Regions from separate parts of the Microbacterium sp. Leaf436 genome, predicted to be linked through region 3. Evidence: predicted binding sites of a transcription regulator. Region 3 holds the regulator's gene; each other region holds the start of a gene.
What was found. The regulator HrcA, encoded in region 3, represses chaperone genes, less so after heat shock. The targets are predictions, from matches to a motif close to TTNGCACTCGNNNNNNNCGAGTGCNAA.
Positions count from the first base shown of each region.

Region 1: the regulator HrcA is predicted to act here: its motif matches at 4,265-4,291, upstream of ASG45_RS13420 (Hsp20/alpha crystallin family protein).
Region 2: the regulator HrcA is predicted to act here: its motif matches at 1,769-1,795, upstream of groES (co-chaperone GroES).

Region 1 is NZ_LMRB01000004.1:238,187-247,666, reverse strand. It holds gene ASG45_RS13440 (aldo/keto reductase) at 152-1,144, shown strand; gene ASG45_RS13435 (SRPBCC family protein) at 1,208-1,660, opposite strand; gene ASG45_RS13430 (NAD(P)/FAD-dependent oxidoreductase) at 1,804-3,024, opposite strand; gene ASG45_RS13425 (hypothetical protein) at 3,305-3,667, shown strand; gene ASG45_RS13420 (Hsp20/alpha crystallin family protein) at 3,724-4,179, opposite strand; gene ASG45_RS13415 (UbiA family prenyltransferase) at 4,426-5,250, shown strand; gene ASG45_RS13410 (FAD-dependent oxidoreductase) at 5,273-6,391, opposite strand; gene ASG45_RS13405 (methyltransferase domain-containing protein) at 6,384-7,046, opposite strand; gene ASG45_RS13400 (type III polyketide synthase) at 7,133-8,221, opposite strand; gene ASG45_RS13390 (glycosyltransferase) at 8,672-9,480, opposite strand, start outside.
Region 2 is NZ_LMRB01000002.1:281,283-290,762, forward strand. It holds gene tsaD (tRNA (adenosine(37)-N6)-threonylcarbamoyltransferase complex transferase subunit TsaD) at 1-102, shown strand, start outside; gene ASG45_RS05630 (hypothetical protein) at 99-545, shown strand; gene ASG45_RS05635 (class I SAM-dependent methyltransferase) at 555-1,742, opposite strand; gene groES (co-chaperone GroES) at 1,872-2,168, shown strand; gene rarD (EamA family transporter RarD) at 2,308-3,249, shown strand; gene ASG45_RS05650 (ABC transporter substrate-binding protein) at 3,455-4,738, shown strand; gene ASG45_RS05655 (hypothetical protein) at 4,907-5,644, opposite strand; gene ASG45_RS05660 (ABC transporter ATP-binding protein) at 5,749-6,531, opposite strand; gene ASG45_RS05665 (ABC transporter ATP-binding protein) at 6,531-7,463, opposite strand; gene ASG45_RS05670 (branched-chain amino acid ABC transporter permease) at 7,456-8,436, opposite strand; gene ASG45_RS05675 (branched-chain amino acid ABC transporter permease) at 8,448-9,480, opposite strand, start outside.
Region 3 is NZ_LMRB01000003.1:384,790-394,269, reverse strand. It holds gene ybeY (rRNA maturation RNase YbeY) at 1-173, opposite strand, end outside; gene ASG45_RS10795 (PhoH family protein) at 170-1,192, opposite strand; gene ASG45_RS10790 (HIT domain-containing protein) at 1,242-1,589, opposite strand; gene ASG45_RS10785 (16S rRNA (uracil(1498)-N(3))-methyltransferase) at 1,797-2,531, opposite strand; gene dnaJ (molecular chaperone DnaJ) at 2,534-3,661, opposite strand; gene hrcA (heat-inducible transcriptional repressor HrcA) at 3,711-4,751, opposite strand; gene hemW (radical SAM family heme chaperone HemW) at 4,892-6,109, opposite strand; gene ASG45_RS10765 (DUF1990 family protein) at 6,109-6,753, opposite strand; gene lepA (translation elongation factor 4) at 6,776-8,620, opposite strand; gene ASG45_RS10755 (alpha/beta fold hydrolase) at 8,793-9,480, shown strand, end outside.

The sequences.
Region 1 (9,480 bases), on a different contig from region 3:
CCGTGGGGTGTGCCGCCACGCTAGAGGCGACCGCCGACCGGGCGAACGGGCTTGACGACCGCCACGGGGTGCGCAGGGGGCGTCCGGTGGGCCGCGGCCCCGGTGCCGGACGCGCTGGATAGGCTCGGAACCAGCTTCGAAAGGAACCGCAATGCAGCAGCGTCCCCTCTCCCGCACCGGCCGTGACGTCTCGGTGATCGGCCTCGGTACTTGGCAGCTCGGCCCCGACTGGGGCGGTGTCAGCGAAGACGAGGCCCTCGCCGTGCTGGCCGCCTCGGCCGACGCCGGCGTCACGCTCTTCGACACCGCCGACGTGTACGGCGACGGCCGGTCCGAAGAGATCATCGGAAAGTTCCTGAACGACACCGCCGCCACGGGCATCACCGTGGCGACCAAGATGGGCCGTCGCGAAGACCAGGTGCCCGAGAACTACACGATGGAGAACTTCCGTGGGTGGATCGACCGCTCGCGGCGGCTGCTCGGCACCGACACCCTCGACCTCGTGCAGTTGCACTGCCCGCCGTCAGCCGTGATCGACGACGACGCCACCTACGACGCGCTCGACCAGCTCGTCGCCGAGGGCGTCATCGCCGCCTACGGTGCGTCGGTCGAGACGATGGAGCAGGCCCTCTCGGCGCTCCGCCGGCCGAACCTCAGCAACCTGCAGATCATCTTCAACCCGTTCCGGCTCAAGCCCCTCGACGAGGTGCTGCCGATGGCGGCCGAGAAGAACGTCGCCGTGTTGGCCCGCGTGCCGTTGGCGAGCGGTCTGCTCTCGGGCAAATACACCGCCGACACGACGTTCGACAAGGACGACCACCGCACGTACAACCGCAACGGCGAGGCGTTCGACAAGGGGGAGACGTTCTCGGGCGTCCCGTTCGCCGAGGGAGTGGCCGCGGCCGACGAGCTCAAGGCCTCGCTTCCCGAGGGAGTCACCCTGCCCGCCGCTACGCTGGCGTGGATCGCCTCGCGCGAGGGCATCACCTCGGTGATCCCGGGCGCCCGTTCGGTGGCGCAGGCCACATCGAACGCCGGGGCCGCACAGCTCCTCGACGAGGGCTTCGACCTCGACGCCTTCGACGCGTTGGTGCGTGACGTCTACGACCGCCGTCTGCGGGCGGAGATCCACCCGCAGTGGTGAGCGTCTGACACGCGAAAGCCGGGTCCGCCCCGAAGGGTGGACCCGGCTTTCCTGTCTATGACGTCAGCTGACGTCGCCGCGCCAGGCGCCGGACTCGGCACCGCGCGACTCGATGTACTTCTTGAAGTTGTCGAGGTCCTTCTTCACCGAGTGGTCGTCGGCGCCGAAGACGGCACCGAGCTTCTCGAGGACTCCGGTGGGCTCCCAGTCGATCTGCACGGTGACGCGCGTCTCGTCGTCGGAGAGACGGTGGAACGTCACGACACCCGCGTGGTTCTCGTCGCCGCCGACGCTGTTCCAGGCGACGCGCTCGTCGGGGTGCTGCTCGGTGATCTCGGCGTCGAACTCGCGCTCGGCACCGGCGATCTTCACCTTCCAGTGCGTGAGGGTGTCGCTCTTCTGCGTGATCGACTCGACGAAGCTCATGAAGTGCGGGAACTCCTCGAACTGCGTCCACTGGTTGTAGGCGACGCGGACGGGAACGTTGACGTCGATGGTTTCGATGACCTGTGCCATGGTGTCCTCTTTCGTGTGGTTTCCGGGGCTGGTCCCAGTCTTCGCTCGTCACGGGCGAGCTGCCCCCGGGGTTGAGGGATCGGCTCGCGTGCCCTATGGGCGTGCGCGGCGCGCCGGGGTCGTTCGGGGATTCGCCCCGCGGCTTAGGCGCGACCGCGCAGGATCAGGTGCCAGTAGACCCAGGGCAGCACCCGACGGTCGGCGATCCACGACAGGGCGCGCTCTCGATACAGCGAACGCCAGAAGGGGATCGTGGGCTGCAGGCGCCCCTGACGATCGAACTCGGCGAAGACGACGGTGCCGCGCGACACCGTGAACGGCACGACGCTGTAGCCGTCGTACTTCGCGGAGGGGGAGCGCCCGGCTCTCACCGCCGTCATGTTCTTCACGAGGGCTTTCGCCTGCTGCCGGATCGCGCCCCCGGAACGGCGGGTCGCCACCGCGGCGGCATCGCCGACCGACCAGATCTCTGGATACCGCGTGTGCTGCAGCGTCTCGGGATCGACGTCGACGAACCCGTGCGGATCGTCGGATGCCGCCAGCCCGCTGCCGGCGATCCACTCCGGCGCCCGCTGCGGAGGGACCGCGTGCAGCACGTCGTACGCCAGGGTCTCTTCGGCCTCGCCGTGACCGATCGTGATCGTCTGCGCCTCGGCATCCACCGACCGCACCTCGCGGCTGTAGTGCACCTCGATGCCGTACTCGTCGAGTTTGCGCTGCAGCTCGCGGTCGATGGCCGGGATGCCGAAGGGCACGGGGTCGGGGGCGACGAAGACCACGCGCAGGTCGTCGCGCACACCGATCGCGCGCCACCAGTCGCACGCGAGGTACATCGGCTTCTGCGCGGCCGCGCCGCAGGACGCGGGCTCGGGCGGCTGGGTGAACACGACCGTGCCGGAGCGCAGGTCGCGCAGCACCGGTGAGGCTTTCGCGGCGAGGTCGTAGTCGTAGTTCGAGATGCCGTTCGGTGCCGCCATGGCCTCGGGCAGGCCCGGGATCTGCTCCCATGCCATGCGCAGGCCGGCGCACACCACGAGCTGGTCGTAGTCGAGATGACCGCCCGACACGAGATGCACGCGGCGGGCCGCGGCATCCACCGTGAAGACCTCGTCGCGCAGCCAGCGGGTGCCCGGGGGGATCACGTCGGCCTGCGCGCGGACGGCCTCGCTGGCCCGTGCCGCGCCTCCCGCGATGTGCGACTGGAGGGGCGCGAAGACGTGCTGCGTCCGCGGCTCGATCACGGTGATGTCTCCGGCGCGGGCCCGGTGGAGGCGTCCGGCCACCGACAGTCCGGCGTTGCCCCCGCCGATGATCACGATGCGGGGGGTGTCGGCGCGAGCGACGGTGCGGCTCGAGTCGTTCATGGGGGATCCTCTCGTCTCCCTCACGGTGTCGTCATCGGCATCCGGGCACCACCCGGTTGACAGCATCGGTCGGGCGGACGACTCGGGCGCTGGGGAGGGTCCGCGGTCGACAGGCGCCCTTCTGCTGTGCCGCTGCAGCGGGAGCGCGCCCGTTGCTTCGCGTAGTCCGTGCGCGGGCCGGGCCTGTCAAGGGGCGGGGCGCGGCCGCGTCGGCATCGTTGGATGGAGGTACCGCCGATCAGCGGTGACGCACCCCGGTGCGTTCGACGAAAGGATCCTCATGAGCGACGCCTCGATCGACCCGTCCCCCGCCGACTCGTCGACCCCCGCCGCCGACGTCGGCATCGCGGGCGTGCAGCCCCTGCGCGACGGCGACACCTCGATCGAGCCCGACCCCGCGCTCGACCCCGCCCAGGCGGAGTGGGATGCCACGACGGCCCTCGACGAGGGCGTCGACCCGCAGGACATCGCCCCCGCGACCGCGACGGGCGCAGACCCGGCCGAGATCGCCGCCGACGACACCGACATCCCGTTCGACGACATCCACCCCGGGTCCACCGGCACCGACTCGCAGGGTCAGGACCCGGGCGTCGTCGAGCTCGGCGAAGAGGGCCAGGGAGACCTGGCGCCCGAAGACCTCTGAGCGACGCGCGAGAGAGGGGTCGGTCCGTTCGGGCCGACCCCTCTCTTCGCGGTGGATTACTGCTCGATGAGCTGCGGTTCGCTCTCGTGCGCGCGGATGACGCCGTCGTGGTCGTCGGTGGACACCGCGATGCGGCGCGGCTTCGCCTTCTCGCTCACCGGGATCGTGACCGACAGCACCCCGTTGCGGTAGGCGGCGCTGATGCCGTCGGTGTCGATGCCCTGGCCGAGGTTGAGCTGGCGGACGAAGGTGGCCGTCTCGCGCTCGCGGGTGATCCACTTGACGTCGTCGCCGGTGGCGAGGGTGCGTTCGGCGCGGATGGTCAGCAGCTGACCGTCGACGTCGATGTCGACCGAGCCCGGGTCGACCCCGGGAAGGTCGGCCGAGAGCACGTAGTGGTCGCCGTCGCGGTAGAGGTCCATCGGCATCCGGCGCGGTCCGCCCCCGCGACGGGCGTCGAGAAGGGTCGACGCGAGGCGGTCGAGGTCGCGGAAGGGGTCGTAAGTGGCCATGGTCGGTTCTCCTTTTCGGTCGGTCCGGATATCGGCATCCGGAGTTCGATGAAGTTGAGCCTTGTGCGCTCAACGTGGCAGCAGATTAGCACTCTCGATAGGAGAGTGCCAAGGCTGTTGAGTGTCCAAGACGCGCCGTGCCGGGGCCGGTCTCGGCGGCGTGTCCTGGACACTCAACGTGGTGGTGGCGCGGCGCCCGGGCGGGTCGGCCGCCCGAGTGCGCAGCCGCGGTAGCGTCATCGGGTGATGGATGCCGCGGCGAAGCCGCCCCTCGTGCGGGCGCTGTGGGGCGCGACCCACCCGGGGCCGACCCTGGTCGTGACCGTTCTGTCGCTGGCCCTCGGCCTCGCCGCCGGGGTCGAGCCCGGGCGACTCGCGCTGCTGGTGATCGCCGTGTTCGCGGGGCAGGTGTCGGTGGGCCTGTCGAACGACGCGATCGACGGCGCGCGCGACGCCGCCGTCGGCCGCTCGGACAAGCCCATCGCCGGGGGAGCGATCACTCCGGAACGTGCGCTCGGGGTGGCCGTGGCGTCCGCGCTCCTCGCCGTGCTCCTGTCGGTGCCGCTCGGCCCCGGACTCGTCGCCGCGCACGCGGTGGCCCTGGCCTCGGCGTGGGCATACAACGCCGGGCTGAAGTCGACGCTGGCGTCGATCGTGCCGTTCGTGCTGAGTTTCGGGCTCTTCCCGTCGTTCGCGACGCTGTCCCTCGCCTCTCCCGCGCTGGCTGCCCCGTGGGCGTCGCTCGCGGGAGCCGCCCTCGGCGCGGCCGTGCATCTGACCAATGTCGTACGAGACCTCGACGAAGATCGGCGCACGGGCGTACGGGGCCTTCCGCACCGCCTCGGTGCGCGGGTCTCGGTGGTGCTCGCGGCGGTCGGCGTCGTCGCCGGAGCGGTGGCGGTGCTGATCGGCACGGATGCCACGGTGCTCGGCGCGATCTTCTTCACCGCCGTCGTCGCGGTGGCGGCCACGGCCGTGGTGCTCGTGCTCGTGCGCGCGCCCGGACGCGCGGTGTTCCAGCTCACGATGCTGGCGGCTCTGCTGCTCGCCGCTCAACTCGTCGTGACCTGACTCCTCCCGCCCGGGCGGCTCGTCAGTCGCGGGCGGCGCGATCCAGCCGCATGGCGTACGCGCGCGTGAACAGCGCGCCCCCCGCCCCCCGCAGCATGGTGCGCAGCGCCCCGGTGCGCAGGGGGTGGGCGAGCGGGCCCGTGGCTCGCCCGAGCATCGTGTTGAGCCAGGCCAGGTGCGCCGCGTGCCGCGCCGAGGCCAGACGGTCGGTCTCCCATCGTCCGAGGCCGACCGCCTCGCCCGTCCGCACCCACCCGGGCAGCAGCGGGGCCAGCGTGAGGGCGTCGAGCAGCCCGAGATTCATCCCCTGACCGCCGATGGGGCTCACCTCGTGGGCGGCGTCGCCGATCACCACGACGCGGCCGCGCCGCAGCGCCGGAGCCACGGCGCGCCGCACGCGGAACGTCGTCGCCTCGGCGATGTCGACCTCGAGCCCGGCGCGCTCGGCGACGGCCCGCTCGAGGGTCCCGACGGCATCCGCCACCTCGTCGGTGCCCGCCCACGCCACCAGCCGGCGGCGTCCGCCGGGCAGCGGGAACGACTCCAGCACGCCCTGGCGTTCCAGGTGCACCCGGGCGACGGGGCCACCGGGAGCGACGACGTCGGCCATGACGTAACGGTCGGGGTAGTGGTGCGTCCGAACGGCGCCGGGGCGGTACACGAGGTCTCGGCCCGCCCATCCCGAGGCCACGACGACGACGCGGGCGCGGATCTCCTCGTCACCGCGCGGACCGGTGGCGCGCACGCGTACACCCCGGCCGTCGTCGTGCACGGCGGTGATCGCGACCCCCCGACGCACGCGCGGCGCGAGGCCGGTCAGCACCTCCATCGTGTCGGCCTGGGGGAGGGCGGCGACGTACGGATGACGCGCACGCAGGCGGTCGAACCGAATCGCCGCGAGCAGTCGGCCGTCGGCCCGCGCCTCGCCGCGGACGATCGTCTCCGCCCGCGCCAGCAGGGCCTCGGTCGCGCCCGACGCCTCGAGGAGGGCGAGCGCGGGGGAGTGGATGCCGATGGCCCGCGACCCGGATCCGGTGCCGGCGCGCTTCTCGACGATCTCGACGTCGACCCCGCGCACCCGCAGGTCGGCCGCCAGGGCGAGGCCGACGGGTCCGGCTCCGACCACCAGCACCTCAGGCACGCTCCGCCCGCCCCTCGGCCACGGCGAGAACACGGAAGGGCGCCGGCGTCTCGACCCGCCAGGGCCCGCCGAGCGCGGCGGCCAGCTCGGGGGCGCGATAGCTGCGGCGGATCGAGCGCAGTCCGTCGACGCGCAGGAACGTGCCGGCCGACAGCGGAGCGATCCCCGCGGCGTACAGGGCGTAGGCCAGTCGACCGCGGGCGATGTCGGCGTGCAGCACCCGACCGCTCGAGAGGGCGAGCGAGTCCTCGGCGAACGTCGCCAGGGCCGCGGCGTCGAGGTGGTGCAGCACGTGGTTCGACACGACCAGGTCGTAGCGTTCGCCCGCGGCGCGCAGGGCGCCCGAGTCCTGGGCCACGAACCGCACGCCCGGTCGTTCGCGCGCGCGGGCCGAGGCGATGGCGCGGGGGTCGGGATCGGCGCCGGTCCACTCGACGTCGAACCCGTCGCGCGCGGCCAGGCCCGCCAGACGGACGGCGACGTCGCCGCCGCCGCACCCCAGGTCGAGCGCGCGGGCGGGGCGGCCGAGCGCCTGCAACTGCGGGCGGACGCGCGTGCGGTACACGTGCCCCCAGGCCGAGACCAGGCGGTTCAAGACGTCGAACCGCCGATACGTCGCCGCCAGGACGCGCGGGTCGCAGTCGGGGTCGTCCATCAGCTCGGTGAGCGCCGCATCGCGTCGGGCGAGGCTGCGCCAGAGGCCGGTGGCTCCGTCGCTGGTTGCGGGGCCTCGCGCGGCGCTCACGGGCGGCGCAGCGTCAGACGCGCCGCCTCGACCGTCAGGCCGGGGCCGAAGGCCAGCGCGGCGATCCGCTCCCCGTCGGGGTGCGCGACGTCGGCCAGCAGGTCGCGCAGGATGAACAGCAGGGTCGCACTCGACATGTTGCCGTGGGCGCGCAGCACCTCCCGCGAGGGCGCCAGGGCGGCGGCATCCAGGGCGAGAACGCTCTCGACGCGGTCGAGGATGCTGCGGCCGCCGGGATGCACGGCCCACGCGTCGACGTCGCTCAGGTCGCCCAGCACGTCGGCGGCGATGCCGGCGATCTCGCGCCCGATGATGCGCGGCACCTCGGGGGTGAGGGTCATCTCGAATCCGGAGTCGCCCACCGTCCAGGCCATGTCCTTCTCGCCCTCGTCGGTGACGTGGGTGGCGAAGTCGTCGAGGTCGAGACCGGGGTGCGATGAGTCTCCGGATGCCACGACCGCGGCCGCCGCGCCGTCGGCGAACACCGAGGCGGCGACGATCTGGTCGGGGTGCGACGAGGTCTGCCAGTGCAGCGAGCACAGCTCGGCGCACGCCACGAGTACGACGGCGTCGGGGTCGGCGGTCACGATCCGCGCCGCGAGCCGCAGCGCGGGGATCGCGGCCGCGCATCCGATGAAACCGAGGTGGTACCGCTCGGCCGAGGTCGGCAGGCCGAGGTCGCGCACGAGGTGGTAGTCGGGACCCGGCGCGAACATGCCGGTGCACGAGACGGTCACGACGTGCGTGATGGCATCCGGCGTCCGCCCCGAACCCTCGATCGCGGCGCGCGACGCCTCGGCGAACAGGGCGGGTGCGGTGCGGCGGTACTCCGCGTTGCGGGCTCCCGTGGACGGCATGAGCAGCGTGTCGCCGTCGCGGACGCCGAGCCCGCCCCCGGTGCCGCCGGCGAGCTGCGGCAGCACGACGTGGCGGGTGTCGATGGCGGCGGCATCGAAGGCCGCACCCACCAGGCGTTGGCCCTTGCGGTCGAACCCGGGCTGCGCGGCGAAGAGGTCGCGCAGGGCCGATTGCTCGACGCGGGTCTCGGGCAGGGCCGTGCCGATCGAGAGGATGCGCGCGGTCATGCCTCACTGTAGACACGGATCGGAGCACCGGCGGCGGGGATAGCGCGGTGTCGGTGCGGCGTCTATGGTGACGCGCGGCCTCGCGTGAGCCGAGACGTTACGGAGTGCGCCGACTTCCCATCCCGTAGACGACGACGTTGACGGCGGGGACGGCGAGAAAAAGCATCCAGGACCACGCCCAACCCCCGACCGCCCCGAGCGCGAAGGCCAGAGAAACACACACCGCCTGCACGATCAGCGCCGCCACGACGCCCCAACCGCCGCCGAGGGGTCGCCTCGGCACCGAAGCATCGTCGATGCTCAGTCGCCCCATGACTCGCCACCGTATCCGGGTGTCGCGGAGGACGTCCATCTCGTGCGCGCCCGGTCTGTTTCTCGCCACCCGCGCGTGGGGCGGAATCCGTCGGTCCCGTGCCACAGGGGGACGGTGCTCTCACCGCGCGCCGAGGGTCAGGCGGCCAGGACGCTCGGCAGCAGCAGGCTCGAGATCGCACCACGGTAATCGTCGACCATGCGCCTGCGGTCGATGCGCGTCCGTGCGGCGAGGGCGGCGCGGCGCAGCTCGCTGCGGCGACCCAGCGCGTCGTCCCAGGCGGCGGCGATCGCGGCGGCGTCGCGGGGCGTGACCAGGCCGAAGCCCGCGACCATCCGGGCGGCGTCGCCGACGTCGGTGGTCACGGGGACGGCTCCGGATGCCGCTCCCTCGGCCAGGCAGAGGGGCGAGGCTTCGCCGAAGGCGCTGGTGAGGGCCACGATGTCGGCCGCGCGATACAGCTGCGGCATGTCTTCGCGCAGTCCCAGGGCGTGCAGCGCTACCGTGACGTCGATGCCGTTCTCGGCGAGCAGGGCGGTGAACAGGGGATTGTCGCGGGTCATGCCCGAACCGCACATGACGTAGTGGGCGCCGGGGGAGTGCGCCGCATGGCGCGCCACCGCCGCGAGGAACAGCCCCGGGTCTTTCATGGCGTCGAAGCGTGCCGCCAGCAGCACGACGGGGGCGGACTCCGGGATGCCGAGACCCTCGCGGATGCGGTGACGCTCGGCCCGGGTGCCTGGGCGGAAACGACGGGTGTCGATGCCGTTGTCGATGACCCACGCCTGCTCGGTGATGACGCCGGCGCGGGCGTAGGCGGTCGACGTCGACGAGGCGCAGGCGATCGTGGCCGACACGGCGCCGGAGGCCCCGGCATCGCGCAACCACCCCAGCGCCGGCCCCGAATGCGTGGGATCGGAGCGGTGCAGGCACGCCGCCACCGGCC
Region 2 (9,480 bases), on a different contig from region 3:
CTGGCGTTCGGCGCCGACTCCACCCTGCCGGTGACCGAGATCCAGGTCGCCGAGGATCCCGATGCCGAGGCCCCCGGGCCGGGCTCCGGACGCGTCGCATGAGCGAGGCGGCTCCGCCGACGCGGCGCGCGCGCAAGGTCGCCGAGAGCGTCGAGCCCGCCGACGACCTGCGCGCCGCCATCACCCAGGCGGCGGCGTCCGCTCGGCGCGACGACGACGGCGACCCGGAGCGCCTGCCCACGGCGCAGCTCGAGATGGCTGCCTTCGGCGATCACGTCATCCCCTACGTCCCGCCGGCGCCGCCCACCCCGCCGTCTCTGGCGCCGTGGGCGCTCGGCGTCTCGATCCTCGCCCTCGGGGCGGCCCTGTTCACCGGCTGGCTCCTGCCGCTCGGAGCGCTCGCGGCGATCATCGCCATCGTGTCGTTGCGCCGCGCGCACGACAGTCGTCGCGTCGCCGCGTGGGCGCTCGCGCTCGCGCTGACGTCGGTGGCGTTCAGCGCCGGGTGGTTGATCTGGGGGTTCTCGCAGCTCGCCGTCGTGTGACGACCGGGCTCACACCCGATCGGCCAGCAGCGCGAGGCGCTTCGAGCCGATGCGGGTGAGAAGCAGGGTCGCCGACTCGTCGCCGCGCAGCGACAGCTTCTTGCGCAGCACGGCGGGGTCGACGTCGACGCCGCGCTTCTTGATCTCCAGGGTGCCGATGCCGCGCGCACGCAGGGCCTGGGCGAGCTTCTTCGGGTCGGCCGGGAGTTCTTCCCGCACGCGGAACGACGATACGAACGGACTCGTGAGGGCGGCGTCCGACGTGAGGTAGGCGATGCCGGGCGCGAGCATGCCCGCCTGCAGCGCGCGGGCGACCTCGCCGATCAGCCGGGCGCGGATGATCGCCCCGTCGGGTTCGTGCACGAAGGCACCCAGCTCGCGCTGCTCGACGTCGGGGGAGTCGGCGGGGGCGGTGAGCTCCCAGGCGTCGGTGCCGCGCACGACGAGGGCCGTACGACGCACGTTCTCGCGGGCCAGCACTCCCGACCACAGCACCAGTTCGATGGTCGACCCGTCGGCGCTGATCCACTGCGCTTCGACGTCGTCGGGAATCCGCCCGCGATCGAAGCCCGGGCCGAGCTTCACACCCCCGGGCGTGCTCTCGAGCAGAGCGAAGACCCACTCGAGCGAGGGCGACCATTCGCTCGACGACACCTGCCGCGTTTCGGAGTGCCCGGCCGTGCGGCGCGCCGGGTCGAGCCAGACGGCATCCGTCTGATCGAGGTCGGTGTCTTCGGCGCGGCCGTGCGCGACGGTCACGGTCTCACCGAAGGGGGCGAGGTTGTACGCGGCGATCGCGGCCGTCACCTCGTCGGCGTCGACGGCGTGCACCCGGATGCCGAGCCCCGCCAGTCCGAGGGCGTCGCCGCCGATGCCGCAGCCGAGGTCGGCGACGCGGTCGAGACCGGCGGCGCGGAAGCGTCCGGCGTGGCGGGCGGCGATCGACAGGCGCGTCGCCTGCTCGAGGCCGGCGCGGGTGAAGAGCATGCGCTCGGCGAACGGGCCGAACTTGGCCGCTCCGCGCACCCGCAGACGTGCCTGACCGACGACGGCCGACACGAGATCGGGGGAGTGCCCGGCCGCGCGGAGTCGAGAGACGGCTCGGGCCGCGTCGTCGGTGGACTCGATGCCGCCCACCTCGTCGAGCAGGCGGAGGCCGTCGGGCGTCAGCAGGGCGGTGAGCTCGCGGGTATCCACCGATTCAGCCTATGCGGGCGATTGTGTTGGCACTCGCGTTGCGTGAGTGCCAGTGCTTCCCTAGACTCGAATTAGCACTCTCCCCGTGTGAGTGCTGACAAGTCTTCTGTAACGAGAAAGAGGTAGACCGTGTCGGTTTCCATCAAGCCGCTCGAGGACCGCATCGTCATCAAGCAGGTCGAGGCTGAGCAGACCACCGCGAGTGGTCTCGTCATCCCTGACACCGCCAAAGAGAAGCCGCAGGAGGGCGAGGTCGTCGCCGTCGGACCCGGCCGTATCGACGACAACGGCAACCGCGTCCCCCTCGACGTCGCCGTCGGTGACCGCGTGCTCTACAGCAAGTACGGCGGCACCGAGGTCAAGTTCGGCGCCGACGAGTACCTGGTGCTCTCGGCTCGCGACGTGCTGGCGGTCGTCGTCCGCTGATCGCGCAGTCCTGCACGAAGGCCCCGCATGCTCCGGCATCCGGGGCCTTCGTCGTTCCCTCACCCCCCGCGTCGCGAGGTGGCAGGAAAGCGGTGGGGAACGGCGGCTCGCGGCGTCGCCCCGCGCGTAGGCTGAATCGGTGACCCCCGCCGCCCCTCCTGTCTCCGGCGGCAGTACCCGCGGTGCCCTCTACGCCCTCGGCGCCTATCTGTTGTGGGGCGTCCTGCCGCTCTACTTCCTGCAGCTCAAGCCCACCGGCCCGTTCGAGGTCGTGGCGTGGCGGATCCTTCTCGCCTTCGTCTTCTGCCTGGTGCTGCTCACCGTGCTGCGCGCCTGGCGCCCGTTCCTGGCGATCGTGCGGCAACCGCGGCTCATGGCGCTCACCGCGGTGGCCGGCGTGCTCATCTACGTCAACTGGCAGACGTATCTCTACGGCGCCCTCACGAACCACGTCATCGAGACGAGCCTCGGCTACTTCATCAACCCGATCGTGACGGTGTTGCTGGGGGTGCTGGTGCTGCGCGAGCGACTGCGGGTGCTGCCGTGGATCGCGATCGGCATCGCCGTCGCCGCGGTCGTCGTCATCGTGGTGGGCTACGGCACCTTCCCGTGGATCGCGCTGACGCTGGCCTTCTCGTTCGGCTTCTACGGTCTGGTCAAGAAGCAGATCGGGCCCTCGGTCGATGCGGTGAGCGGCCTGACGCTGGAGTCGATGTGGCTGCTGCCCGTCGCCGGTGTGCAGCTGGCCGTCGTCGCGGCGTTCGGCGGTCTCACCCTCGGCACGGCGGGCACGCTGCACACGGTGCTGCTGTTGGCTGCGGGGGCGGTCACGGCCGTGCCGCTGCTGCTGTTCGCCTCGGGCGCCCGTCGCGTGCCCCTCACGGTCATCGGGTTGCTGCAGTTCGTGGCGCCGATCATCCAGTTCGCGATCGGGGTGTGGGTGCTCGGTGAGGCCATGACCCTCGAGCGGTGGATCGGTTTCGCCCTGGTCTGGGTGGCATTGCTCATGCTGAGCGTCGATTCGGTCGTCGCGTCGCGCCGACAGCGCCGCGTCGTCGTCGACGTGGCGGAGCCCGTCTGACCGGCCAGATCATGCGTTTGTCGTCCCTGCCGACATATCTCCTAGTGCACCGTGACGACGCCGTGTGAAACCGTTATGCGGCCGTGATCGCGACGACTCACATCGTTAACGAACGGCAACACGCAGAAAACGCGCGGCGGCTTAGGTTTAGGACACCAGGCGGTCCTCGTGGGCTGCCCAACGTTCATTCACAGCAAGGAGCACTATGAGCGTCATCACACGTACGCGCACTGGCAAGGTCATCGGCGGCATCGCCCTGATCGGTGCCAGCGCGCTCGTCCTCGCCGGTTGCGCCGGTGGCGGCAACGACGCCGCTGCCCCCAGTGCATCATCCGGCGGCGGCGCCGTGTCAACTGCAGACGGGGCTTTCCACGTCGGCACCATCCTCCCGGCCACGGGTAACCTCGCCTTCCTCGGCCCGCCCGAGGTCGCGGGTGTCAAGCTCGCGATCCAGGACATCGAAGCCACCGGCGACGCGTTCCCGTTCACGACCGAGCTGACCGAGCGCGACTCGGGTGACACCACGACCGACATCGCGACCCAGTCGGCCACCGAGCTCGTCGACGCCGGCGCCGATGTCGTCATCGGTGCGGCTTCGTCGGGCGTGTCCTTCACCTTCGTCGACCAGCTGGTCGACGCGGGCGTCGTGCAGATCTCGCCGGCGAACACCTCGCCGGACTTCACCACCTACGCCGACGACGGGTACTACTGGCGTACCGCTCCGTCCGACGTGCTGCAGGGCCGCGTGCTCGGCAACCTGATGGTCGGTGACGGCGCGGCCAACGTCGGCGTCATCTACATCAACGACCCCTACGGCATCGGCCTCAAGGACAACGCGACCAAGGCCATCGAGGCCGCCGGTGGCGAGGTCTCGGTCGCGGTTCCCTACAACCCGGGTGACACGGTCTTCACGTCGCAGGTCGACCAGGTGCTCGCGTCGCAGCCCGACGCCGTCGCGATCATCGCGTTCGAAGAGACGTCGTCGATCATCCCGCAGCTCGTCAGCACGCAGGGCTTCCCGGCGTCGAAGGTCTACTTCGTCGACGGCAACCTGTCGAACTCGTATGAGTTCGCCGCCGGCACGCTGCAGGGTGCCAAGGGAACGCTTCCCGGAAACCCGGCCGACACGTCGTTCCAGTCGCGTCTGAAAGAGGTCGACCCCGCCCTCACCGACTTCAGCTACGCGCCGGAGTCCTACGACGCCGTCATCGTCGCCGCCCTCGCTGCGGCGCAGGCGAAGGACGACTCGGGTACGGCCATCCGCGACAACATGCAGTCCGTCTCCGAGGGGGGCGAGAAGTGCACGACGTTCGCCGACTGCCTCGCGCTCATCAACGAGGGCACGGACGTCGACTACGACGGCGTCTCCGGCCCGATCACCTTCGACGAGAACGGTGACCCGACCGAGGCGTACATCGGCATCTACCAGTACGGTGCAGACAACAAGTACACCCTGCTGAACACGGAGTTCGGCTCGCTCAACGAGTGACCTGACACCGCACGAGGGCCCGGATCCGCCAGGATCCGGGCCCTTCGGCGTTCGTGCGGGCTGGATCGGTGCCGCGCCGGCATCCGCGTCCCGGCGTGCCACAGGCTCTCGGGGCCTCGGAGGGCCCGGCGCGGCCGGCGGCAGCCCTGCGCGGCCTCGGCCCCGGCGTCAGGGCGTCAGGCCGCAGACGGAGGCGGTGAAGGCGAGCAGGGCATCGGCGACCGCCTGCGGCCGGTCGAGCGGAACGACGACGTCCCGGCCGTCGACCCGCGCGACGAGGTCGAACAGGGTGCCCACCTTGTCTTCGGCGATGGCGTGGGCGTCGCAGCGGATCGGCGTGACCGGCACCGCGATGGTGGTGGGGGCGTCGCCGGCGGCGACGGTGAGGCCGAGAGGCGCCTCCGTGCCCTGCGGGAAGCGCAGCAGCGGGGTCCCGCGCAGGGAGACGAGCTCGACGCTGCCCGCGGTGGCATCCGGGGTCGGCTCGATCGACAGCAGCAGAGCAGCGGTCCCGTCGCCGGACACCGACACCGCGATGGCCGAGACGCGGGCGACGGATGCCAGGGCCTCGCGGTCGCATTGCGTCGCGCTCAGGCGGGGGAGCACCCCGAGGGCGTCGTCGACCGCCACGGTCTGCTCGAGCGTTCCCCGGTCGTCGCTCACGTCGAGCACGGCTCCCGGGGCGGCGTCGGCGGCATCCGGATCGCAGCGCGAATCGGGGAGTGCGACGGGAAGATCGATCGTGCGCCCCGGCTGCAGCGTCTCGGGGCGTTTCGTGTCTCCGCCGCCCGTCGCGGCGAGCAGGGGCGAGCGCAGCACCGCCGAGGTCACGGTGACCGCGGCATCCGAGGTGTTCGTGACGCGGAGCTGCACGCGCCCCGAGACGATGTCGCCCCGCTGCTGCACGAGCGCGACAGACAGCGGGGGAGGCGCGGGAGGTGCGCCCGCGCATGCCGCGAGCGCGACGCCCACCAGGGTGAGCGCCGCGCTCGCGGTGTATCGACGTGGGATCAGGCCGGGGGCTCCTGGTGGTCGCGCTTGGCGTCCTCGTCGGCGGCCAGCGTTCCGAGGTACAGCTCGATGACGCGGGGATCGGTGAGCAGCTCGCGGCCGGTGCCGGTGTACGCGTCCTTGCCCTGGTCGAGCACGTAGGCCCGGTGGCAGATCTGCAGGCAGCGGCGGGCGTTCTGCTCGACCATGATGATGGTCACGCCGGCGCGGTTGATCTCGGCGACGCGCAGGAACGTCTCGTCCTGACGCACGGGCGACAGGCCTGCCGAGGGCTCGTCGAGCAGCAGCACCGACGGGTCCATCATGAGCGCGCGGCCCATGGCGACCATCTGCCGCTCACCGCCCGACAGCGATCCCGCCCGCTGGCGGCGGCGCTTGCCGAGTTCGGGGAAGAGCCCCGTGACGAACTCGAAGCGCTCCGCGAAGGCCTTGGGACGTTGGAAGAGACCCATCTGCAGGTTCTCTTCGATCGACAGGCTCGGGAACACGTTGTTGTTCTGCGGCACCATCCCGACGCCCTTGCCCACGAGCTTGTCGGCCTTCAGCGTGGTGATGTCTTCGCCGTTGAGCAGCACGGAGCCGCCACGGATCTTCACCTGGCCGAAGATGGCCTTCAGCAGCGTCGACTTGCCGGCGCCGTTCGGGCCGATGATGCCGATCAGGTCGCCCTGGTAGGCGTCGACCGTGCAGCCGTTGAGGATGTTGACCCCGGGCAGGTACCCGGCGACCAGGTCGTCGGTGCGCAGCACCGCGGTGCGCGTGGCGGTTGCGGTGTCGGACATCAGAGCTTCCCGTCCTTCTCGTCGGCGATGAGCTCCGCCTCCGCCTCGGCGGCGGCTTCGGCTTGGATGGTCTCGAGCTGCGACGTGGTCATGTCGCCGAGATCGGTGTCGTGGTGCGCGCCCAGGTAGGCGTCGATGACGGCCTGGTCGGTCATGACGGTCTCGGGCGGCCCCTCGGCCACCACGCGACCCTCCGCCATGACGATGACCCAGTCCGAGATGTGACGCACCATGTGCATGTCGTGCTCGACGAACAGCACGCTCATCCCCTCGCTCTTGAGGTTGAGGATGTGACCCAGCAGGCTCTGCGTGAGCGCCGGGTTGACGCCCGCCATGGGCTCGTCGAGCATGACGAGCTTGGGGTCGCTCATGAGCGCGCGGGCCATCTCGAGGAGCTTGCGCTGGCCGCCCGAGAGCGACGCGGCGAAGTCCTCGCGCTTGGCGTCGAGCTTGAAGCGGCGCAGCAGGTCGTCGGCCCGTTCGGTGTTGGCCTTCTCTTGCGAGCGCCAGATCGAGGGGATCAGGGCGCGGAAGATGTTCTCGCCCTTCTGCCCACGGGCGCCCAGCAGCATGTTCTGCAGCACCGAGAGGCGCCCGAGCGACTTGGTGAGCTGGAACGTGCGCACCATGCCCTGCCGCGAGACCTTGAACGCGGGCACCCCGGCCAGGTTCGACCCCTCGAAGCTCCACCGGCCGGTGTTGGGCTTGTCGAAGCCCGTCAGCAGGTTGAACAGAGTGGTCTTGCCGGCACCGTTGGGGCCGATCAGCGCGGTGATCTGCCCGCGGGGGATCTCGAGGTGCTCGACGTCGACGGCTTTCAGGCCGCCGAACTGGCGGGTGACGCCGTCGGCGACGACGATCGGGTCGACCTTGGCGCAGCCGGGTCCGACCTCGCCCTTGACGAGCGGATGGGTGACGGTGGTGTCAGACATTGAACGACAGCTCCTTCTTGTTGCCGAAGATGCCCTGTGGTCGGAAGATCACGAGGAGCATCAGTCCGATGCCGACGAGGATGAAGCGCACCTGGCCCGCCTGGGTGGTGGACATGAAGCCCAGGATGCCGACATCGCGGAGCCCCACGATGATGCCGTTCGACAGCGACAGCAGCACCCAGAACAGGGCTGCTCCCACGATCGGTCCGAGCAGGGTGGCGGCGCCACCGAGCAGCAGTGCGGTCCAGACGAAGAAGGTGAGCGCGGTGCCGTAGTTTCCGGGCTGCACGGCGCGGGGGAGGATGAAGATCACTCCCGCGAGGCCGCCCATGACACCGCCGAGCACCAGCGCCTGCATCTTGTACGAGTAGACGTTCTTGCCGAGGCTGCGCACGGCGTCTTCGTCTTCACGGATGCCCTTGACCACACGGCCCCAGGGGCTGCGCATGAGCACGTAGACGAGCAGGGTCGCGATGATGACGAGTCCCCAGCCGAAGATGCGGACCCACCAGTCGTTCGCCGAGTAGGTCCACGGCCCGATGCCGTAGGTACCGGCCGGCAGCGGGTTCATCGCCTGGAACTCGCGGTTGTACCCGTTGAGGCCCTGCGAGCCGCCCGTGACGTTGGTCAGACCGACGGTCGAGACGACGTAGCGCACGATTTCGGCGGCCGCGATGGTGACGATCGCCAGATAGTCGGCGCGCAGTCGCAGGGTCGGGATGCCGAGAAGGAACGCGAAGAGCACCGAGGCGACGATCGCGACCAGGATCGCGAGCCACACGGGGGCCGAGAACGACAGCGTCGCGATCGCGAAGGCGTACGCGCCGACGGCCATGAAGCCCGCCTGACCGAAGTTGAGCAGACCCGCGTAGCCGAAGTGGACGCTCAGGCCGATCGCGGCGAGGGCGTAGGCCGCGGTGGTCGGGCTGATGAGCTCGCCCGCGGCGTTGTTGAAGATTGAAAGCCAGTCCATGTCGTCGTTCCTCAACCGATCCGCTCTTTACGACCGAGCACACCTTGCGGCCGGAAGAGCAGCACGCCGATGAGCACGATCAGGGCCACCGCGTACCGGAGGTCGGGTGGGATGACGATGGTGGACAGTTCCGTGATGATGCCGATGATCAGCGAACCGACCAGGGCGCCGAAGGCACTGCCCAGGCCGCCGAGGGTGACGGCGGCGAACAGCAGCAGCAGGATCGCGAAGCCCATGTCCCAGGTGACGCCGCGGTACAGGCCGTAGAGGACGCCCGAGAGGCCCGTCAGGCCACCGGCCAGCATCCAGACGATGCGGATGACGCGGTCGACGTTGATGCCGGACGCCGCGGCGAGCGACGCGTTGTCGCTGACGGCGCGGGTGGCCTTGCCGATGCGGGTGCGGGTCAGGAAGTAGGCCACCGCGCCGAGCATGACGACGCTGACGCCCATGCTGATGATCGAGGTGAGCGTGACCGTCACCGGGCCGATCGTGACGTTGTCGGTGATGCCGGTGTCGATGTTGCGCGTGCCGCCGTCGAAGAAGTAGAGGTACAGGTAGCGCAGCACGATCGACAGACCGATCGTGACGATCAGCACTTGGACCAGCCCCACCCCGCGTTTGCGCAGAGGTTTGAACAGGACGGCATCCTGTGTCCAGCCCAGCGCGACCGAGAGCGCCACGGTGAGCAGCACCGCCAGGATGATGTTCCAGCCCATGGCCGTGAACATGTAGAAGATGATCGCGCCGAAGGTGAGCATCTCGCCGTGCGCGAAGTTGTTGACGCCCGTCGTGCCGAAGATCAGCGAGATGCCGATGGCGGCCAGGGCGAGCAGCAGGCCGAAGTTGAGGCCGTAGAAGAAGCGCGAGAACAACGTGTCCCAGATCGAGCCGCTCGCCGCCGTTCCCTCACCGGTGGGGAAGAGCACGTTGACCGTGTTCGTCGTTCCCACCGTGACGTCACGCGTGACGTTGTCGGGGTCGCGGGGTGCGACACCGTCGGGCAGCGTGTCGACCTGGAGCTCGGCGGTGTAGCTGCCGGGC
Region 3 (9,480 bases):
GGTTCGTCCATCCACTGCACGTGCAGGGACTCCATGGCGCCCTCGTCGACGAGCACGATGGCCACGTCGGCGTCGCCGCTGACGTGCAGCTCGCCGAGGTTGTACTCCATCAGGCGCAGCAGCACCTGCTCGTCGATCTGGTGGTCGGATTCGTTGTTGATCTCGATCGTCATGAGCGGTTTCGTCTCGGGAGGTGATCGCGGGGACCGGCGGCACTCGAGCCGCGTCGCTCCGCACGGGTGGCGAACTCGGAGGCCTCGTCGCGCTCACGGCGGGCGACGAGACGCTTCTCGTCGTACTCGCTGTACGCGTCGACGATGCGACCGACGAGGTTGTGACGCACCACGTCTTCGCTGGTCAGGCGCGAGAAGTGGATGTCGTCGATGTCGTCGAGCACGCGGGTGACGAGACGCAGACCCGACGCGCCCTGGGGCAGGTCGACCTGGGTGATGTCGCCGGTGACGACCATGCGCGTGCCGAAGCCGAGGCGCGTGAGGAACATCTTCATCTGCTCGGGCGTGGTGTTCTGCGCCTCGTCGAGCACGACGAACGAGTCGTTCAGCGTGCGTCCGCGCATGTACGCGAGAGGTGCGACCTCGATCGTGCCCGTCGCCATGAGCTTCGGCACGATGTCGGGGTCCATCATCTCGTTGAGCGCGTCGTACAGCGGGCGCAGATACGGATCGATCTTGTCGGTGAGCGTGCCGGGCAGGAAGCCCAGACGCTCGCCGGCTTCGACGGCGGGGCGGGTGAGGATGATGCGGGCGACCTCTTTGCGCTGCAGCGCCTGCACGGCCTTGGCCATGGCGAGGTAGGTCTTGCCGGTACCGGCGGGGCCGATGCCGAACACGATGGTGTTCTCGTCGATCGCGTCGACGTAGGCCTTCTGCCCGGCGGTCTTGGGGCGGATGACCTTGCCGCGCGACGACAGGATCGCTTCGCCCATGACCTCGGACGGACGGGGACCGCCGTCGGAGAGCATGCGGTTCGAGCTCTTCACGTCGGAGGGGTCGAGGCCGTGACCCGAGCGGGTCATCGCGAGCAGCTCGTCGACGAGGCCCCGCGCCGCGGCGACAGCCGAAGCGGTCCCCGACAGCGTGATCTCATTGCCGCGGACGTGCACGTCGACGCCGGGGTGCTCTTTCTCGACGACGCGCAGCAGGCGATCCTGCGGTCCGAGGAGCTGCACCATGGCCACGCCGTCGACCTCGATGCGGTCGACGACGGATTCTTCGGCGGAGTCAGACACCCACGCTCTTTTCGTTCAGGCCACCCGCGAGGACGTGGGCGTGCACATGGAAGACGGTTTGGCCGGCGCCCTCGCCGGTATTGAAGATCAACCGGAAGTCGCCGTCGGCATGCTCGGCGGCGACGCTGTTTGCGAGTCCCACGAGCTCGGTGAGCAGGTCGGGGTCGCCCGCCGCCAGCTCGACGACGTTGCGGTACTGCTGCGACTTGGGGATGACGAGCAGGTGCACCGGCGCTTGCGGGGCGATGTCGCGGATCGCGAAGGCGTTCTCGGTCTCGGCGACGATCTCGGCGGGGATCTCGCCCTGCAGGATGCGCGTGAAGATCGACGGTTCGCTCATGGCATCCAGTCTAGTGACGGGCTCCGACACGCAGGTCGGGGGCAGGCTCGACGGACGAGGGGGCGCATCGAGCCGTGCGACTCGTGGACGGGGCGCGAACCGTGCACCGGGGCGGTTGTTGTGCGCCCCGGTGCACATTCCGCGCCCCGGACGGGCGGGGCGGGACGTTTCGCGCCCCGGACGGGAGGATCGGAACGCGGCGGGAGGTCACCAGCGCCCGTGCGACGCCGAGAGCACCGAGATCGCCGCCGCCCCCGCGGTCGAGGTGCGCAGCACCGTGTCGCCCAGGCGCACGAGTCGAGCGCCGGCGCCTTCGAGCGCGGAGAGCTCCTCGGGGGCGATCCCGCCCTCGGGCCCGACCACCAGCACCACGTCGCGATCGTCGGAGGCTTCGACGGCGACCGCGGTGAGGCGATCGGATGCCGAGGGCTCGAGCACCAGCACCAGATCGGTGCCGGCGCGGCGCACGAGGTCGGCCGTGCGGGCGATGCCCTCGACGTCGGGGATCCACGCGCGGTGCGCCTGCTTCGCCGCCTCGCGCACGATGGTGCGCCACCGGGCGAGGCCCTTGTCGGCCTTGGCGTCCCAGCGCGAGACGCTCCGCGCCGCCTGCCACGGCACGATCGCGTCGACACCGAGTTCGGTCGCCGCCTGCACCGCGAGTTCATCGCGGTCGCCCTTGGCGAGCGCCTGCACGAGCACGAAGCGCGGCGACGGGGCCGGATGCTCCTCGCGGCCCGTCACCCGCACCTCGACCTGCTTCGGCGTCGCGGACGTGACGAGGCCCGACAGCCATGCCCCACGGCCGTCGCCGAGCGTGACCGCCTCGTCGACCCGCACCCGGCGGACCGCTGCGGCGTGGTGCGCTTCGGCCCCGGTGAGCACCACGACCTCACCCGTCTGAGCGGATGCCGCCTCGTTGGTGACGAAGTGCAGTGCCACGGTCAGTGCCGGAAGCGGTCGCGGAACTTCGAGAACATGCCCTGCTGGTGCTCGGCCAGGCGCGGCTGGGGGGCCTTCGTGCGCTTGGCGAACTCCTCGATGAGGGCGCGCTCCTTGTGGTCGAGGCGCGTGGGCGTCACGACGTGCACGCCGACCTTCAGGTCCCCGCGCTGGCTTCCCCGCAGCGGCGTGATGCCGCGGCCCTTGATGGTGAGCACGTCGCCCGACTGCACGCCCGGGCGCACCTCGAATTCGACGGCTCCATCGAGGGCATCGATCGTCGTGGTGGTGCCGAGGATGGCATCCGGCATCGACACCTCGAGGGTGGCGAGCAGGTCGTCGCCCTCGCGGCTGAAAGCCTCGTGCGCATCGACGGTGATCTCGAGGTACAGGTCGCCGTTGGGGCCGCCGGCGGGGCCGACCTCACCCGAACCGGGAAGCTGCAGGCGAAGGCCCGACTCGACGCCGGCGGGGATGTCGACCGACACGGTGCGGCGGGCGCGTACGCGCCCCTGCCCCTGGCAGGTGCCGCAGGGGTAGGGGATGGTCGTGCCATGTCCGTGGCACACGTTGCAGGGCTGGCTGGTGACGACGTTGCCGAGCAGGCTACGCACCGTGCGCTGCACGTGACCGGAGCCGTGGCAGATGTCGCAGGTGACTTCGCTCGTGCCCGGCTGCGTGCAGGCTCCCTGGCAGGTCTCGCACAGGACGGCGGTGTCGACGTCGAGGTCGCGGTGGGTACCGAAGACGACGTCGCCCAGATCGAGCGTGACGCGCACGAGGGCGTCCTGACCGCGCTCGCGACGCGAACGCGGACGCGGTCCACGCCCGCCGCCGCCGCCCTGGGCCCCGCCGAAGAACGTCTCGAAGATGTCGCTGAAGCCGCCGAAGCCGGCCGCTCCCCCGCCCCCGCCGAAGGGGTTCTGGTCGCCGCCCATGTCGTAGCGGCGACGCTGTTCGGGGTCGCTGAGCACGTCGTACGCGTGCGTGACCAGCTTGAAGCGTTCGGACGCGTCGTCACCGGGGTTCACGTCGGGGTGCAACTGACGAGCGAGACGGCGGTACGCCTTCTTGATCTCGTCGGCGCTGGCGTCTCGTTCGACGCCGAGGACCTCGTAGTGGTCAGCCACAATCGCCTTCCTGTCCGCGGGTGCGGGGTCGTTCTCGGTGGGGTGCTCGTCAGCGCGCGCTGTCGTCGTCTTCGAGCATCCGGGTCAGATAGTGCGCGACGGCGCGAACCGCCGCGAGGTTGGAGGAGTAGTCCATGCGGGTGGGGCCGAGCAGGCCCACGCGGGCACCGCCCGTCGAGCCGTCGTACCGGCTGGCGAGCACCGAGGCCTCGATCAGTCCGAAGGGTTCGTTCTCGCGGCCGATGCTGGCCGACAAGCCCTTCTCGTCGGCGACCATCTCGGTCATGAGCCGCAGCAGGGTCACCTGCTCCTCGATGGCTTCGAGGAGCGGGTAGATGCTGCCGCGGAAGTCGGATTCGCGCTTGGCGAGGGTCGCCGCCCCAGCCATGACGAGGCGATCCTGACGGAACTCCTCGAGCTCCTCGCCGACGACGCGGAAAACGGCGTCGGCGACGGCGTCGAGGGCGATGCCGGGGCGGGGTCCGTCGGCGACGACCGCGGCGACCTGCTGAGCGCAGTCGGCGACGGAACGCCCGACCAGCACCGCGCCCACGCGGGCGCGCAGCTGCACGATGTCGGCCTCGACCGGCTCGGCAGGGACGAGCGCGATCCGCTGCGAGACGCGGCCGGTGTCGGTGACCAGGATGACGAGCACGCGCGGGCCGCCGAGGGCGACGAGCTCCACGTGCGAGAGGTTGGCGCGCGCGAACGACGGGTACTGCACGATCGCGACCTGGCCGGTCAACTGCGTCAGGGCACGCACCGTGCGGGCGAGCAGGTCGTCGAGATCACCCGCCTCGTCGAGGAACGAGGTGATCGCGCTGCGCTGCGCTCCCGAGAGCGGGCGCAGTTCGGCGAGGTGATCGACGAACACGCGGTAGCCCTTGTCGGTGGGCACGCGGCCCGACGAGGTGTGGGGGGCGACGATGAGGTCTTCGTCTTCGAGCAGCGCCATGTCGTTGCGGATGGTCGCCGCCGACACGCCGAACGCGTGCCGGTCGACGATCGCTTTGCTGCCGACGGGTTCACGCGTGTCGACGTAATCCTGCACGATCGCGCGGAGCACTTGGAGGCCGCGTTCCGACACCATGCGCTGCTCCTCCCCGTCTGGCACTCGACTTGACTGAGTGCCAATTCTACGCCGATCGACGGCGTGCCCCGTCGGGGGCTCGCGGATGCCGGATCCCCCGCGCGTGCCGGCGGTCCCGCCGCGAGATGCGACGGCGCGGATCAGACCGTGAGCGCGCGCACCACGGCATCCGCCAGCAGGCGTCCGCGGCGGGTCAGCACGATGCGGCCCCGGATGGCATCCGTCCCCTCGATGAGCCCGTCGGCGATGAGCGACGCCACGGCCTTGCGGCCCTCGCCGTGCAGCTCGCCGACGGCGAGACCCTCGCGGATGCGGCTGCGCAGCAGCACCGATTCGAGGCGGCGGGCCGTCTCGTCGGGGCGCTCGCGCGCGGCGGCCGGCGACTCGTTCGCCGCGAGGCGCTGGGCGTAGGCGGCCGGGTGCTTGACGTTCCACCAGCGCAGCCCCGCGACGTGGCTGTGGGCGCCCGGTCCGAACCCCCACCAGTCCGTGCCGCGCCAGTAGGCGAGGTTGTGCCGCGAACGGTGGGCGACGCCGCGCGACCAGTTCGACACCTCGTACCAGTCGTACCCGGCGTCGGCGAGCAGCTCGTCGGCCAGCTCGTACATGTCGGCCTGCAGGTCGTCGGAGGGCTCCACGACCGCGCCCGAGCGGATCTGGCGGGCGAGCTTCGTGCCGTCTTCGACGATGAGCGCGTAGGCCGAGATGTGATCGGGAGCGAGCGAGACGGCGGCCTCGAGAGACGCCCGCCAGTCGTCGAGCGACTCCCCCGGGGCGCCGTAGATGAGGTCGAGCGACACGTCGAGCCCGGCGCGGCGGGCCGCGGCGACGGCGGTCGCGACGTTCGCCGGGTCATGGGTGCGGTCGAGGGCGGCGAGCACGTGCGGGCGGGCCGACTGCATGCCGATCGACACGCGCGTGACGCCCGCCGCGGCCAGCGTCTCGACCACGGCGTCGTCGACGGTGTCGGGATTGGCCTCGACGGTGACCTCGGCCCCCTCGGCGATGCCGAATTCCGCGCGCACAGCGTCGAGCATGCGCGCCAGATCGCCGGGAGGCAGGAGCGTCGGCGTACCCCCACCGAAGAACACCGTGGATGCCGTGCGGCGGCCGCCCGTGGCATCCATCACCCCGCCCGCCAGGCGTACCTCGGCGGCGAGCGTGTCGGCGAAGTCGTCTTGCCGGGCGCCGCGCAGTTCGCTGGCCGTGTAGGTGTTGAAGTCGCAGTAGCCGCAGCGCACGCGGCAGAACGGCACGTGCAGGTAGACCCCGAAGTCGACCGACGGGTCGATGGTCAGGTCGTCGGGCAGACGACCGTCGGTGGGCGCGGGGTCTCCGAGGGGAAGCGGTCCGCCCATCAGGACGTGTACAGCGGCGAGATCGCGCGCAGGTACCGCGTGAACAGCGCCTTGCGACGACGGCGCACGCGGCTGGTGAGGAGCTTGTAGGACGGCGCGGTGGGGCGGTCGAACGCGCGCACCACGAACCAGACCTCGTCGTTGTCGCGCCACTCGAGCGCGAACAGCTCCTCGCCGCTCACGATGGAGTGTCCGACCGTGCCGAGGATGAATCCGACGCGGCGCGGCTCCTCGAACACCGAGATGACCCGCAGCTCGGCATCGGCGCGGTGTCCGTCGACCTTGCCGTGCAGGCGCACACCCGTGCCGGGGCTGACGAACGGGGTGCCGTCGGCGGCGAAGCGCTGCTCGGCCTCGAGGCGGCTGGGGGCGACCGGAGCGCCCTCGGCGTCGAAGCCGACGCCCGCGTAGCCGGCGCCCGACGCGGGACGCACGTCGGTGATGCTCAACTCTTCGCTGCGCAGCGGCGCCCACGCGAGCAGCAACTCGCCCGCGGCGACGAAGCGCTCTTCGCCGCTGCCGATACGCCACGCGTCTTCGGCGGGCACGGAACGCTCGGGCGGATACTGCATGAGGTCGGGGGCCTGAGTGGCGCCCACCGCCGCGTAGTCGACCGTGTCGTCGGTGAAGTTCTGCCGGCGCATGATCTTCCTCTCGAATCGGTCGTTACTTCTTGGCCTCGACGTCGCCCGAGAGGGCGGCGATGAAGGCTTCCTGCGGCACCTCGACGCGGCCCACCATCTTCATGCGCTTCTTGCCCTCTTTCTGCTTCTCGAGCAGCTTGCGCTTTCGGGTGATGTCACCGCCGTAGCACTTCGCGAGGACGTCCTTGCGGATGGCGCGGATCGTCTCGCGCGCGATGATGCGGGCGCCGATCGCGGCCTGGATGGGCACCTCGAACTGCTGGCGCGGAATGAGTTTGCGCAGGCGCTCGGCCATGAGCGTGCCGTAGGCGTAGGCCTTCTCGCGGTGCACGATCGAGCTGAACGCGTCGACCTTGTCGCCCTGCAGCAGGATGTCGACCTTCACGAGGTCGGCGGTCTGCTGACCGGCGGGTTCGTAGTCGAGGCTCGCGTAGCCCTGCGTGCGCGACTTGAGGTGGTCGAAGAAGTCGAACACGATCTCGCCGAGGGGCATGTGGTACCGCAGCTCGACGCGGTCCTCGCTGAGGTAGTCCATGCCCAGGAGCGTTCCGCGGCGCGACTGGCAGAGTTCCATCACGGTGCCGACGTAGTCCTTGGGCAGCAGGATGCCGACCTTGACGATCGGCTCCGAGACCGAGGCGACGCGACCGTCGGGGTACTCGCTGGGGTTGGTGACCGAGACGGTGTCGCCCGTGTCGGTGGTGACCTCGTAGGTCACCGACGGGGCGGTGGTGATGAGGTCGAGACCGAACTCCCGCGAGAGGCGCTCGGTGATGATCTCGAGGTGCAGCAGGCCGAGGAACCCGGCGCGGAAGCCGAAGCCCAGCGCGACCGAGGTCTCGGGCTCGTACTGCAGCGACGCATCGGACAGCTTGAGCTTGTCGAGGGCTTCGCGCAGCTCGGCGTAGTCGCTGCCGTCGATGGGGTAGATACCCGAGAAGACCATGGGCTTCGGATCGGTGTACCCGGGCAGCGCCTGGGTGGCGGGCTTGCGGTGCGTCGTGATCGTGTCGCCGACCTTCGACTGGCGCACGTCTTTCACACCGGTGATGAGGTAGCCGACCTCGCCGACGCCGAGACCGCGCGTGGGCACGGGCTCGGGGCTCGACACACCGATCTCGAGCAGCTCGTGCGTCGCGGTGGTCGACATCATCTGGATGCGCTCGCGCGGCTGCAGCGAGCCGTCGATCATGCGCACGTACGTGACCACGCCGCGGTAGGCGTCGTAGACCGAGTCGAAGATCATGGCGCGTGCCGGGGCGTCGGGCTTGCCGACCGGGGCGGGGATCTTGTCGACGATGAGATCGAGCAGCTCCTCGACGCCCATGCCGGTCTTGCCGCTGACGCGCAGCACGTCTTCGGGCTTGCCGCCGATGAGTCCGGCGAGCTCGGCCGCGTACTTCTCGGGGTCGGCGGCCGGCAGGTCGATCTTGTTCAGCACGGGGATGATCGTCAGATCGTTCTCGAGTGCGAGATACAGGTTGGCCAGCGTCTGCGCCTCGATGCCCTGCGCGGCATCGACGAGCAGGATCGCTCCCTCGCACGCGGCGAGCGAACGGCTGACCTCGTACGTGAAGTCGACGTGGCCGGGCGTGTCGATCATGTTGAGGGCGAACGTGCCGTCGGCGGTGGCCCACGGCATCCGCACCGCCTGCGACTTGATCGTGATGCCGCGCTCACGCTCGATGTCCATGCGGTCGAGGTACTGCGCCCGCATATCGCGGTCGCTGACGACGCCGGTGATCTGCAGCATGCGGTCGGCCAACGTCGACTTGCCGTGGTCGATGTGAGCGATGATGCAGAAGTTGCGGATCTGCTCCGGCGGAGTGGCAGACGGCTCGAGGGGCTTCAGGGCGCGCGGTGACATGTTCCGTCGATTCTACGGTGGCGCGCCGACATCGCCGTCCGCGATGCCCGGGGTCCGGCATCCGGGTGTCCCCTGCGGGTCGAGATCACCCGTTCCACGCGCGGGAACGCGTGGCGCGTGGGGGACGCGACGCACAGCCGGTCGGCAGCGAACGGCTTCTACCCTGGATGCCATGACGGTCCAGGTCGTGTTCGTGCACGGTATCCGCACCTCGGCGACGATGTGGCGCGCGCAGCTCGCCCACCTCGACGAGCGCGGCAACCCGGCCGTCGCCGTCGATCTGCCCGGACACGGCACCCGCCGCGGCGAGGAGTTCACTCTCGACGAGGCGTTCGCCACGATCGACCGGGCGGTGCAGGATGCCGCGACCCGCGGCCCCGTTCTGCTCGTGGGCCATTCGATGGGCGGGTTGCTGTGCATCGAGTACGTGGGGCGCGAGGACCCGCCGCCGGTCGCGGCGTTCATCGCCGCATCGTGCACCTCGATCCCGCGGGGTGTGGGCCTCGCGGCCTACCGCTTCCTCGCGCGGCGATTCGACAGCCTGCCCGACCGCGGCCTGGGGCTCACCAACCGCGTGCTCGACCGCACGCTCCCGCCCGAGACGCGGCCCGACTTCGGCGCGGGCGGATACGCCTTCGATGCGCAGGACACCGCCCTGGCGAGCCTGTCGGTGCTCGACCTTCTGGCGTCGCTGCGCCGCATCGAGGTTCCGCTGTGGTTCATCAACGGGCAGTGGGACCAACTGCGCGCCAACGAGAAGCTGTTCGTGTCGGTGGCGCGCGAGGCCGAGCTGATCGTCGTCCCCCGCACCACGCACCTGGTGACGGCGATGCGGCCCCGCGTGTTCAACGCGCTGGTCG